DNA from 2 places in the Klebsiella sp. PK01 genome. Region 1 is predicted to be linked to the other one. Evidence: predicted binding sites of a transcription regulator. Region 1 holds the regulator's gene; the other holds the start of a gene.
What was found. The regulator LexA, encoded in region 1, represses DNA repair genes until DNA is damaged. The targets are predictions, from matches to a motif close to TNCTGTATGTACATACAGNA.
Positions count from the first base shown of each region.

Region 2: dinG (ATP-dependent DNA helicase DinG) is a predicted target of LexA. The motif match lies at 4,045-4,064, and genes of this name have one in related genera.

Region 1 covers NZ_JBYEZM010000006.1:37,095-43,345, forward strand. Annotated here, with positions in the region: gene plsB (glycerol-3-phosphate 1-O-acyltransferase PlsB) at 1-908, opposite strand, end outside; gene AC22LX_RS18985 (diacylglycerol kinase) at 1,039-1,407, shown strand; gene lexA (transcriptional repressor LexA) at 1,530-2,138, shown strand; gene dinF (MATE family efflux transporter DinF) at 2,209-3,534, shown strand; gene AC22LX_RS19000 (CsbD family protein) at 3,710-3,919, shown strand; gene zur (zinc uptake transcriptional repressor Zur) at 4,000-4,515, opposite strand; gene AC22LX_RS19010 (cupin domain-containing protein) at 4,630-5,118, shown strand; gene dusA (tRNA dihydrouridine(20/20a) synthase DusA) at 5,221-6,219, shown strand.
Region 2 covers NZ_JBYEZM010000004.1:590,595-596,845, forward strand. Annotated here, with positions in the region: gene AC22LX_RS16075 (ATP-binding cassette domain-containing protein) at 1-617, opposite strand, end outside; gene hlyD (secretion protein HlyD) at 610-1,602, opposite strand; gene cecR (transcriptional regulator CecR) at 1,599-2,276, opposite strand; gene rhlE (ATP-dependent RNA helicase RhlE) at 2,536-3,882, shown strand; gene dinG (ATP-dependent DNA helicase DinG) at 4,078-6,222, shown strand.

The sequences.
Region 1 (6,251 bases):
ACATAGACAATCTCATGGCCGTCATGCGCCAGCTGGCGTACGCGCTCGGCGTTATGCACGTTAATCCCCTGATACAGACGGTTCCAGGTGAAGCCGAGAATACGGTCAGTCAGGCGGATCATTTCATAAGAGAAGTTAGCGGCAATCTCTTCCATCAGCGCGATGGCGTTCTGCTGGGCCTTCTCGTGAGAAATCTTCTTGCTGCGCGCTTCATCTTCTACCGCGCGGGCGATAGCTTTCGATGCCAGCAGCTTATTGAACAGATCCTGGCGGGCAGGGAGACGCGGGCCGACGGCGGCCAGACGTTGACGGGCGAAGTGCATACGCGCCACGCGGGCCAGCTTCTGGGCGATGATTTTATCGGTACCGTGCTCATCCGCCATGCGGCGCAGAGAGACAGAAGGCGAGAAACGCACGAAGCTATCGCGGCCAAGCCAGGAGACGGCGAAGAATTTCTGAATACCGTTAAGCATGCGTAGCGGCGGATTCTCTTCGCCTTTTTCGCGACCCGGGGCGCGGCCGAACATCACCGAGACCGGCACCATTTGCACGTCAAGATCGGGATGATTACGGTGCAGATCTAGGTAGTCGTGGAACAGCTTAATGGACTCCTCTTTCGGCGTGTAGTAGGTAAACACGCGCGGGCCGCCGTGGATGAAAACGTAGCGCGGCAGCAGGGTGCCGTCGATTTCCAGCGGTTCAAAAGGGTCGGGTAAGTCATGCGCCAGGCACTGGGCGCGCAGGGTCAGCAGGTCCGCCTTGGAGTTATAAGGCAAGACGTACATTATCGGACGCGAGGTATCGAGCCCTAATTCCTGAGCAGGTTCTGCCGGAATAGACTTGCTTTTTACCAGCACCCGTAATGGTAAATTCAGTAATTTATAGTAAATTCGTTGCCAGCCGGACATAAACGATGTGAAGCCTCTGGTTAATCATGCAAATGCGCGGCAAGAATAACAGAAAGCGTACAAAATTTCCGTTGTCACACGGCAAACACGTACACTCAGCGACGTCATTTACATTAAAAGGTTCTTTTTGATGGCCAATAATACCACTGGGTTAACCAGAATCATTAAAGCAGCAGGTTATTCCTGGAAAGGTTTCCGCGCGGCGTGGGTGAACGAAGCCGCTTTCCGCCAGGAAGGCGTCGCCGCCATTGTAGCCGTGGCGATAGCCTGCTGGCTGGATGTCGATATCATTACGCGAGTCCTGCTCATTGGCTCGGTCCTGTTAGTGATGATAGTCGAAATTCTTAACAGCGCGATTGAAGCGGTGGTTGACCGTATCGGGCCTGAGCATCATGAACTTTCCGGGCGCGCCAAGGATATGGGCTCGGCGGCGGTACTGCTGGCGATAATCATCGCGTTGATCACCTGGACTATGCTGTTGTGGTCGCATTACCGCTAAGTCTTGTCGGCAACGCTCGCAAAACGCAAAGAATCTCCTGATTTTTATATGATATGTGGTTCCAAAATCACCATTAGCTGTATATACTCACAGCATAACTGTATATACACCCAGGGGGCGGAATGAAAGCGTTAACGACCAGGCAGCAAGAGGTGTTTGATCTCATCCGGGATCACATCAGCCAAACGGGCATGCCGCCGACGCGTGCGGAAATTGCTCAGCGCTTGGGGTTCCGTTCCCCAAACGCGGCGGAAGAACACCTCAAAGCGCTGGCGCGTAAAGGCGCGATTGAAATCGTCTCCGGCGCTTCACGCGGCATTCGTCTGCTGACGGAAGAAGAACACGGACTGCCGCTGATCGGCCGCGTCGCCGCAGGCGAACCGCTGCTGGCGCAGCAGCATATTGAAGGTCACTACCAGGTTGACCCGGCGATGTTTAAACCAAATGCCGACTTCCTGCTGCGCGTTAGCGGGATGTCGATGAAAGACATCGGTATCCTAGACGGCGATCTGCTGGCGGTACATAAAACTCAGGACGTGCGTAACGGCCAGGTCGTCGTCGCGCGTATCGATGAAGAAGTCACCGTAAAACGTCTGAAAAAGCAGGGCAACGTCGTTGAACTGCTGCCGGAAAATAGCGAGTTTTCCCCGATCGTCGTCGATCTGCGCCAGCAGAGCTTCACCATTGAAGGTTTGGCCGTCGGCGTGATCCGTAACGGTGAGTGGCTGTAACTCCCGTCCTAACGCAGCGTCATCATGATGCATGACGCTGCGATGTTCCTCCTCTGTCTGGTCCCTCTGCATGCTGCTCAACGCCGCCGATAAAGCACTGTGGCGCCTCGCGCTACCGATGATTTTCTCGAACATTACCGTTCCGCTGTTGGGGCTGGTCGATACCGCCGTTGTCGGCCATCTTGATAGCCCCGTATACCTTGGCGGCGTCGCCGTCGGCGCGACGGCCACCAGTTTCCTCTTTATGCTGCTGTTGTTCCTGCGAATGAGCACCACTGGCTTAACCGCTCAGGCCTACGGCGCCAAAGATCCGCAGCGGCTGGCGCGCGCTCTGGTGCAACCGCTGATCCTGGCGCTGGCCGCCGGGCTGCTCATTGTTCTGTTCCGCATGCCGCTCATTGACCTCGCGCTACATATTGTCGGCGGCAGCGAGGCGGTACTGGAGCAGGCCAGACGGTTCCTCGAAATCCGCTGGCTTAGCGCCCCGGCGTCGTTGGCCAACCTGGTGCTGTTGGGGTGGCTGCTTGGCGTGCAGTACGCCCGCGCCCCGGTGATCCTGCTGGTGGTCGGCAACTTGCTGAATATCGTGCTCGATCTGTGGCTGGTGATGGGGCTGCATATGAACGTGCAGGGGGCGGCACTGGCGACGGCGTTGTCGGAATACGCTACCTTTATCATCGGCCTGCTGATGGCGAAACGGGTGCTGGCGCTGCGCGGCGTGACGCTTGCCATGTTGAAGGAAGCCTGGCGCGGCAATATGCGGCGCCTGCTGGCGCTTAATCGCGACATCATGCTGCGTTCGCTGCTACTGCAGCTCTGTTTTGGCGCCATCACCGTCTTCGGCGCCCGTCTTGGCAGCGACGTGGTGGCGGTCAATGCGGTACTGATGACCATGCTGACCTTTACCGCTTACGCGCTGGACGGTTTTGCCTATGCCGTCGAAGCCCATTCCGGGCAGGCTTACGGCGCGCGTGACGGTAGCCAACTGCTGGAAGTCTGGCGCGCGGCCTGTCGGCAGTCGGGAATGGTCGCGCTGGCGTTCGCGTTAATCTACAGCGTGGCCGGTGAGCATATCATCGCGCTATTGACCTCTATCCCATCATTGCAGCAGCTGGCCGACCGCTATCTGTTCTGGCAGTTGATCCTGCCGGTGATTGGCGTCTGGTGTTATCTGCTGGATGGCATGTTTATCGGCGCGACGCGCGGCGCGGAGATGCGTAATAGCATGGCGGTGGCCGCTGCGGGATTTGCGGTGACGCTGCTCTCTGTGCCCGTGCTCGGCAACCACGGCCTGTGGCTGGCGCTGGCCGTGTTCCTGGCTTTGCGTGGGCTTTCGCTGGCGCTCATCTGGCGCCGCCACTGGCAGCGTGGCACCTGGTTTAATTCACCCTCCTGAATGCAAATAGCCCGGCCGAGCGCAGCGCGAGCCGGGAAAATTCTCCCAGCGTGTTCAATTGGCCTGATGGTTAAAAATTCCGAATAACGAATCGGTGTCAGCATTGTCATCTATAGTTATTACCATGTCCGGAACAAAACGGGCTGTTAACCCACCGAATCATGAGGACGTAATGATGAATAAAGACGAAATCAGCGGTAACTGGAAACAGTTGAAAGGTAAAGCCAAGGAACAGTGGGGTAAACTGACCGATGACGATATGACGGTCATTGAAGGGAAGCGCGATCAGCTAGTCGGTAAAATTCAGGAGCGTTACGGCTACGCGAAAGATCAGGCCGAAAAAGAGGTGTCTGACTGGGAGCGTAAGAACGATACGCGCTGGTAGCGAATGCGGTTTTGACCCCCTGTTTATGCCTGTCTAACGGCATAGTGATATGCCGTAGCTTCCCGCTGATGTCGCCCGACTCAGCGGGCTTTCTTTTTAATCTGGATGGTATGATCGTGATGACAGTGTTCGCGGGCGCTGCACGCTTCGACTTCCACGCAGGCCGCGCACAGGCCGTGCGCTTCAATCACATTATGCCGTAGAGCGAAGCCCATTCTGGCCGCCAGCGTATGCATAATATCTTCTACGCCTTCCGCACACTCTTCTTTGACCACGCCGCAGCGATCGCAGATAAACATCGCCGAACTGTGGGTCGGCTGATCGAAAAGGTGGCACAGTACATAGCTGTTGGTCGATTCCACTTTGTGCACAAAACCTTGCTCCAGCAGAAACTCCAGCGCGCGATAGACCGTGGGCGGCTTCGCCTGCGGCTCTTTTTCTCGCAGCAGATCCAGCAGATCGTAGGCGCTAATCGCCCCTTGCTGCAGGCTCATCAGACGCAACACTTCCAGACGCTGCGGGGTCAGGCGTACGCCACGTTGCACGCAAAGCTTTTCAGCCTGCGCTAACATTTCTTGCGAAGTGGTGTTATCCATGAGCATCCTCTGGTTGCGTGATGTTGAAACTGTTACTTTATCACGAACCAGGTAAAACGCCGAGATCCTGCAAGCTTTGCTATACCTGATGTATCTCATTTTCGGGAGAAAACGATGAAACGACCTGATTGCATTCGACATTGGCGCGAACTGGAAGGTGCGGATGATTCCACCTACCCCGATAGTCACGAGCTGTTTTCTATTGGCGCGCCTCTTGCCCGCGGCCTGCGGCTAAATCGGCTGGGCATCCATCATGAACGCTTACCGCCGGGACGCAGAACCTCTTATCCACATGCGGAAAGCGATGAAGAAGAGTTCATCTACGTGCTGGAAGGCTTTCCGGAAGTCTGGATCAATGGCTACCTATGGAAGCTGGAGCCGGGCGATAGCGTCGGCTTTCCGGCGGGGACTGGCGTGTGTCATACCTTCCTGAATAATACCGAGCAGGAGGTGCGGCTGCTGGTCGTTGGCGAGGCGAATAAAAAACACAACCGCATCTACTATCCGTTGAACCCGGGCTATGCCGCGACTCGCCAGGATCGCTGGGTGGATCACCCTCCGCAGTTCTTTGGCCCGCACGACGGCAAACCGCGGAAAATATAGGCCGCATTTTGACCATGGCGCGTGGCGTTCGACGTTATGCGCCGTGGTTGGTGTTTGTGCTATAGTAGCGCCCCTTTTTACCCGGATGCTTATTTATTCGCCATGATGCCAGAATCCACATCTACCGCTTTTGCTGCCCACCGTTTTTCTATCGCGCCCATGCTCGATTGGACCGACAGACATTGCCGCTACTTCCTGCGTCTGCTGTCGCGCCATACTCTGCTGTACACCGAAATGGTCACCACCGGCGCGATAATTCACGGTAAAGGCGACTACCTGGCCTATAGCGAAGAAGAACATCCGGTAGCGCTGCAGTTGGGCGGTAGCGATCCTGCGGCGTTGGCGCACTGCGCGAAGCTCGCCGAGGCGCGCGGCTACGACGAGATTAACCTCAACGTCGGCTGCCCCTCTGACCGCGTGCAGAATGGGATGTTTGGCGCTTGTCTGATGGGTAACGCCGCGCTGGTGGCGGACTGCATCAAAGCGATGCGCGACGTGGTGTCGATCCCGGTAACGGTAAAAACCCGTATTGGCATTGACGATCGGGATAGCTATGAATTCCTGTGTGATTTCATTGAGACCGTCTCCGGCAAAGGGGAGTGTGAAATGTTCATCATTCACGCTCGTAAAGCCTGGCTTTCCGGCCTGAGTCCGAAAGAGAACCGCGAAATTCCGCCGCTGGATTATCCGCGCGTCTGGCAACTGAAACGTGATTTTCCGCATCTGACGATGGCGATTAACGGCGGAATTAAATCTCTGGCAGAGGCTAAACAGCAGCTTGAGCATATGGACGGCGTGATGGTGGGGCGTGAAGCCTATCAAAACCCGGGTATTCTGGCTTCTGTGGATCGCGAGATTTTCGGCGTCGACGGCGCGGATGCCGATCCGGTGGCGGTGGTGCGCGCAATGTACCCCTATATCGAGCGCGAGCTCAGCAACGGTACCTATCTTGGCCATATCACCCGCCATATGCTGGGATTGTTCCAGGGGATCCCCGGCGCGCGTCAGTGGCGTCGCTATCTGAGTGAAAATGCCCACAAAGCGGGCGCCGATATCAACGTGCTGGAACACGCGCTGAAGCTGGTTGCCGATAAGCGTTAAACTTTTCGCTAAAAACTGGTCTATTTCGCCAC
Region 2 (6,251 bases), on a different contig from region 1:
TCGCGGCACTGCTCGGCTTCATCGAGATAAGAGGTGCTCCACAAAATTAGCATGCCGTCGCCGGCCAGTTCGTGGACCATCTGCCACAGCTCGCGGCGCGAGATAGGATCGACTCCGACGCCGGGCTCATCTAACAGCAGCACTTTCGGATCGCCTACCAGCGTACAGGCGAGCCCCAGTTTTTGCTTCATGCCGCCGGAGAGTTTGCCGGCTAATCGCCCGGTGAAAGGGCCAAGAGAAGTGAATTCCAGCAGGCGCTCGAATATTTTCTTCCGCGCCTCGCCGGTGACGCTGCGCAGATCGGCGTACAGGTTCAGGTTTTCCATCACCGTCAGATCTTCATACAGGCCGAATTTCTGCGGCATATAGCCGAGCGCCGCGTGCAGCGCGCTGTCGTCCTTGAGCGGATCGAAGCCGATTACGCTGGCGCTGCCCTCATCAGGTTTAAGCAAACCGGCCAGCATTCGCATCAGGGTGGTTTTACCCGCGCCATCGGGGCCGACGAGCCCTGTGACGTAGCCTGAGTGAATGGTACAGTTCAGCGGCGCGACCGCGGGTCGGTCCATACCGGGAAAACCGCGTGTCAGTCCGGTTAAAGTTATCGCGTCCTTACTCATGCCCGTTTCCGTTGCTGAAGGAGACGGTGACCGGCATGCCCTGACGCAGCGCGCCGTCGGCGTCGTTCACCACGATGCGCAGGCGGTAGACGAGATCGGTACGCAAATCCGGTGTTTCCACGGTCTTCGGCGTGAATTCGGCGCTGGGGGAGACAAAGCCGATTTTACCATGATAGGGCTTGTTCGGCCGGCTATCGGTATACAGCAGTACTTCGCGCCCCGGCTGCGCCTGGCCAAGGTTTTTCTCGTCAACGTAGGCGCGTACCCAAACCGGATGGGTTAACGATAGCGTCAACACCGTGCCGCCGGCGTTCAACATGGTGCCGGGCTCTACGGCTCGGGTCATCAGGGTACCGTCGGACGGCGCGGTCAGTACGGTATCGTGCAGGTCCAGTTTGGCCTGCGCCAGGGCCGCCTGCGCCTGTTCAAGGCTGGCTTTGGCCTGGGCAATTTCCTGCGGGCGGTTACCGGCGCGATATTGACGCAGTTTGTCCTGCGCCGATTTTAAGGTCGCCTGCGCCTGATCGCGTGAAGAACGGGCGTTTTCGAGGTCGTTGGCTGAAATCGCGCTGCTGGCGCGCAGGCCGAGCTGACGTTGATAAAAATTCTGCGCATAGACCCAGGCGGCCTGCGCCTGGTTCACCGCGGCCGCCGCCTGCGCAATCTCTTCGGCACGGTAGCCCGCCATCATCAAATCGTACTGCGCCTGGGCGGTGGAGACGTTGGCCTGCGCCTGCTGCAGCGCGTTCTCATACGGCGCGCGGTCAAGTTCGCCGAGGGTTTGCCCGCGGCGAATTTCATCGCCTTCATCGACGTTCAGGGTTGCCAGCCGTCCGCCGACGCGGAAGCTCATATTCACAGTGCGAATATCGACATTGCCATAGAGAGTGAGATCTTTCGCCTGGCTGCTTTGATACCACCACCAGGCGCCGCCGATCGCGGCGAGCACGATGACGACCAGTAGAACGACGACGGGTTTTTTCATGATCCCAGGCTCCTTTGCGCTAACCCTTGCAGAATGAAATCGATATGACAGGTAATCACCTGAAAAATTTGTTCAGCCTTTTGTTGATCGAACTGCGCCCAGCCGGTACGCAGTAAAATGGTTTCCCGCCCGAGGCGGAAGGCCAGCACCTCGCCAAGCAGGGCGTGGGTGTGCAGAATCATTTGCGTATCGTTGGCATCGCGCCCGGTCCAGGCGGCGATAAGCCGCGTCAAATAGCTATGTAGCGGGGCGATAACCTGCTGGTGGATAAGCTGGTAAGCCGCCGTAGGGGAGAGCTGCTCGCGAGAGATAAATTTGCTGAGGTTGACCGTGTCGTCCTGGGTCAGCAGCAGACTCATATCGCGGCAGCTGCGCAGAATCAATTCCCGCAGCGCCGGTTTGTCGGGGGGCGTCTGGGCGAGCAGGGCTTCGGCCGCTTCGGCATGCGGGCGGAAATTCTCGCCGATACAGTCGGCAATCCACTGCGCGCAGGCGAGATACAGGTCGTCTTTCGAACCGAAATAATAGGTGATAGCAGCGATATTTTGCCCGGCCTGCGCGGCGATATCGCGGGTCGTCGCATGGAGGCCATACTCGCCGAATTGCGCGATGGCGGCGGCGATAAGCTGGCTTTTGGCTTGTTCGCCTTTACTGGTCACGGAGGTACTGTTCATCGCACTCTAAAAAATTAATCAATCGATTGATTAAGAATAGAGGCGATTCGCTGAACTGTCCATCATGATGAATACTAAAAGTTACCCGGCGCAAGCGTGCATTATTTTGCTGGTAATTCCTGCGGGGATATTTTATGCGGTTCGTCACAAAATCTGCTAGACTGCGCCCCTTCATGGCATTGTGGTTTTTGCCATCTCTATCGCAATAATCTCCCTGAAAACTACGCCCTTAAACGGGCCGGGGCGGTTCGGAGTTGTTATGTCTTTTGATTCCCTTGGCCTGAATCCCGATATCCTGCGCGCCGTCGCCGAGCAGGGCTACGTTGAGCCGACCCCTATCCAGCAGCAGGCGATCCCGGCAGTACTGCAGGGCCGCGATCTGATGGCCAGCGCCCAGACCGGGACCGGCAAGACCGCCGGTTTTACGCTGCCGCTGCTGCAGCGCCTGACCCAGGAGCAGCCGCACGCGAAGGGGCGCCGTCCGGTGCGCGCCCTGATCCTGACGCCGACCCGCGAACTGGCGGCGCAGGTGGGCGAAAACGTCCGCGACTACAGCAAATATCTGAATATCCGCTCGCTGGTGGTCTTCGGCGGCGTGAGCATCAACCCGCAGATGATGAAACTGCGCGGCGGCGTCGATATCCTCGTCGCCACCCCGGGCCGTCTGCTGGATCTCGAGCACCAGAACGCGGTCAGCCTGGATAAAGTTGAAGTGCTGGTACTGGATGAAGCCGACCGCATGCTGGACATGGGCTTTATCCACGACATCCGCCGCGTGCTGGCTAAACTGCCGCCGCGTCGTCAAAACCTGCTGTTCTCCGCTACCTTCTCCGACGAGATCAAAGCGCTGGCGGAAAAACTGCTGCATAACCCGCTGGAAGTCGAAGTGGCGCGCCGAAACACCGCCTCTGAGCAGATCACCCAGCACGTTCACTTTGTGGATAAGAAACGTAAGCGTGAACTGCTCTCGCAGCTGATTGGCGAAGGCAACTGGCAGCAGGTGCTGGTCTTTACCCGCACCAAGCACGGCGCCAACCATCTGGCGGAGCAACTGAATAAAGACGGTATCCGTAGCGCCGCTATCCACGGCAACAAGAGCCAGGGCGCGCGTACCCGCGCGCTGGCTGACTTTAAATCCGGCGGCATTCGTGTGCTGGTCGCCACCGACATCGCCGCGCGCGGGCTCGACATCGAAGAGCTACCGCACGTGGTTAACTATGAGTTGCCGAACGTGCCGGAAGATTATGTACACCGTATTGGCCGTACCGGCCGCGCGGCGGCGACCGGCGAAGCGCTGTCGCTGGTCTGCGTGGACGAGCATAAGCTGCTGCGTGATATCGAACGCCTGCTGAAAAAAGAGATCCCGCGTATTGCTATTGCCGGTTATGAGCCGGATCCGTCGATTAAAGCGGAGCCGATTCAAAACGGTCGTCAGCAGCGTGGCGGCGGAGGCCGCGGTCAGGGGCAGGGACAGGGACGCGGCGGTCAGAGCCAGGGCCGTAGCCAACAGGCGCCGCGCCGTCAGGATGGTGAAGCGCCGAAAGCGCGTACCCAGGACGGTAAACCACCGCGTCGTCGTCGCCCGCGTAAACCTGCCGGCGAATAAGACGCTGTCGCCTGGGACGATAAAGCGCTCAGGCATCATCACGGCTCGTCTGCCCGCGTGCGCGGCGGCGGGCCGTTTTTTTGCCGTTCATCTCGCTTTTTATCGAGCGCGATTCCACCCCTTACAGAAAGCAATACCTCCTGGCCGGCAAAAATGGCACAATAGTGGCTGTTTATACAGTATTCAGGTTTTCTCATGGCTTTGACCGCTGCGCTAAAAGCGCAAATCGCCGCCTGGTATAAGGCGCTTCAGGAACAGATCCCGGACTTTATCCCCCGAGCCCCGCAGCGGCAGATGATCGCCGATGTAGCGAAAACGCTCGCCGGGGAAGAGGGGCGGCATCTGGCTATCGAAGCGCCGACCGGCGTCGGCAAAACGCTGTCATATCTGATCCCCGGCATCGCCATCGCCCGTGAGGAACAAAAAACGCTGGTGGTCAGTACCGCCAACGTCGCGCTGCAGGATCAAATCTACAGTAAAGACCTGCCGCTGCTGCGCAAGATTATTCCCGACCTGCGCTTTACCGCCGCCTTTGGCCGCGGCCGCTACGTTTGTCCGCGTAATCTGGCGGCGCTGGCCAGCACCGAGGCGACGCAGCAGGACCTGCTGGCGTTCCTCGATGACGATCTGACGCCAAAAAACCAGGCCGAACAAAAGCTGTGCGCGACGCTGAAAACCGATCTCGACGGCTATAAATGGGACGGCCTGCGCGACCATACCGATAAGCCCATTGACGACGCCCTGTGGGGGCGGCTGAGCACCGATAAAGCCAGCTGTCTTAACCGCAACTGCCACTACTACCGTGAATGCCCGTTTTTCGTGGCCCGCCGCGAAATTCAGGAAGCGGAAGTGGTGGTGGCCAACCATGCGCTGGTGATGGCGGCGATGGAGAGCGAAGCGGTGCTGCCGGAGCCGAAAAACCTGCTGCTGGTGCTTGATGAAGGCCACCATCTCCCGGACGTCGCCCGCGATGCCTTAGAGATGAGCGCGGAGATAACCGCGCCCTGGTACCGGCTGCAGCTGGATCTGTTCAGCAAGCTGGTGGCGACCTGCATGGAGCAGTTCCGTCCGAAGACCGCGCCGCCGTTGGCCAATCCGGAACGGTTGAACGAACACTGCGAAGAGCTGTATGAGCTTATCGCCTCGCTCAATAATATTCTCAATCTCTATATGCCAGCCGCCCAGGAGGCGGAGCATCGCTTCCCGATGGGCGAACTGCCGCAGGAAGTCATGGAGATTTGTCAGCGGCTGGCCAAGCTCACCGAAATGCTGCGCGGGCTGGCAGAGCTGTTTCTCAACGATCTCAGTGAAAAGACCGGCAGCCACGACGTGGTGCGCCTGCATCGTATCCTGCTGCAGATGAACCGGGCCCTTGGCATGTTCGAAAGCCAGAGCAAGCTGTGGCGGCTGGCCTCAATGGCGCAGTCTTCCGGCGCCCCGGTGACCAAGTGGGCCACCCGCGAGGTCCGCGACGGCCAGATCCATGTCTGGTTCCACTGCGTTGGGATCCGCGTCAGCGATCAGCTCGAACGTCTGCTGTGGCGCAGCGTGCCGCATATTGTCGTCACCTCGGCGACGCTGCGTTCGTTGAATAGCTTCTCGCGTCTGCAGGAGATGAGCGGTCTGAAAGAAAAAGCGGGCGATCGTTTCGTGGCGCTGGACTCGCCGTTCAATCACGTCGAGCAGGGAAAAATTATTATTCCGCAGATGCGCTATGAGCCGCTTATTGATAACGAAGAGCAGCACATCGCCGAAATGGCGGCTTTTTTCCGTGAGCAGGTCGAGAGCAAAAAGCATCTCGGTATGCTGGTGCTGTTCGCCAGCGGGCGGGCCATGAATCGCTTTCTGGAACATGTTACCGACCTGCGCCTGATGCTGCTGGTGCAGGGCGACCAGCCGCGCTATCGGCTGGTCGAGCTACATCGTAAACGCGTTGAAGGCGGCGAGCGCAGCGTGCTGGTTGGCCTGCAATCTTTTGCCGAAGGGCTGGATTTAAAGGGCGAACTGTTAAGCCAGGTGCATATCCATAAAATCGCCTTCCCGCCGATCGACAGCCCGGTGGTGATCACCGAAGGCGAGTGGTTGAAAAGCCTCAACCGCTATCCCTTTGAGGTACAAAGCCTGCCGAGCGCCTCATTCAACCTGATTCAACAGGTCGGGCGCCTGATCCGTAGCCATCAGTGCTGGGGCGAAGTCATTATTTACGATAAGCGCCTGCTGACCAAAAATTACGGCGCGCGATTGTTAAATGCGTTACCGGTATTTCCCATAGAGCAGCCGGGCGTTCCCGAGGTTATAGTAAAAAGCAAAGCAAAACAGACGCGTCGCCGACGCCGCTAAGCGCATAAGCGGTCCGGTCGGCGGAGCCT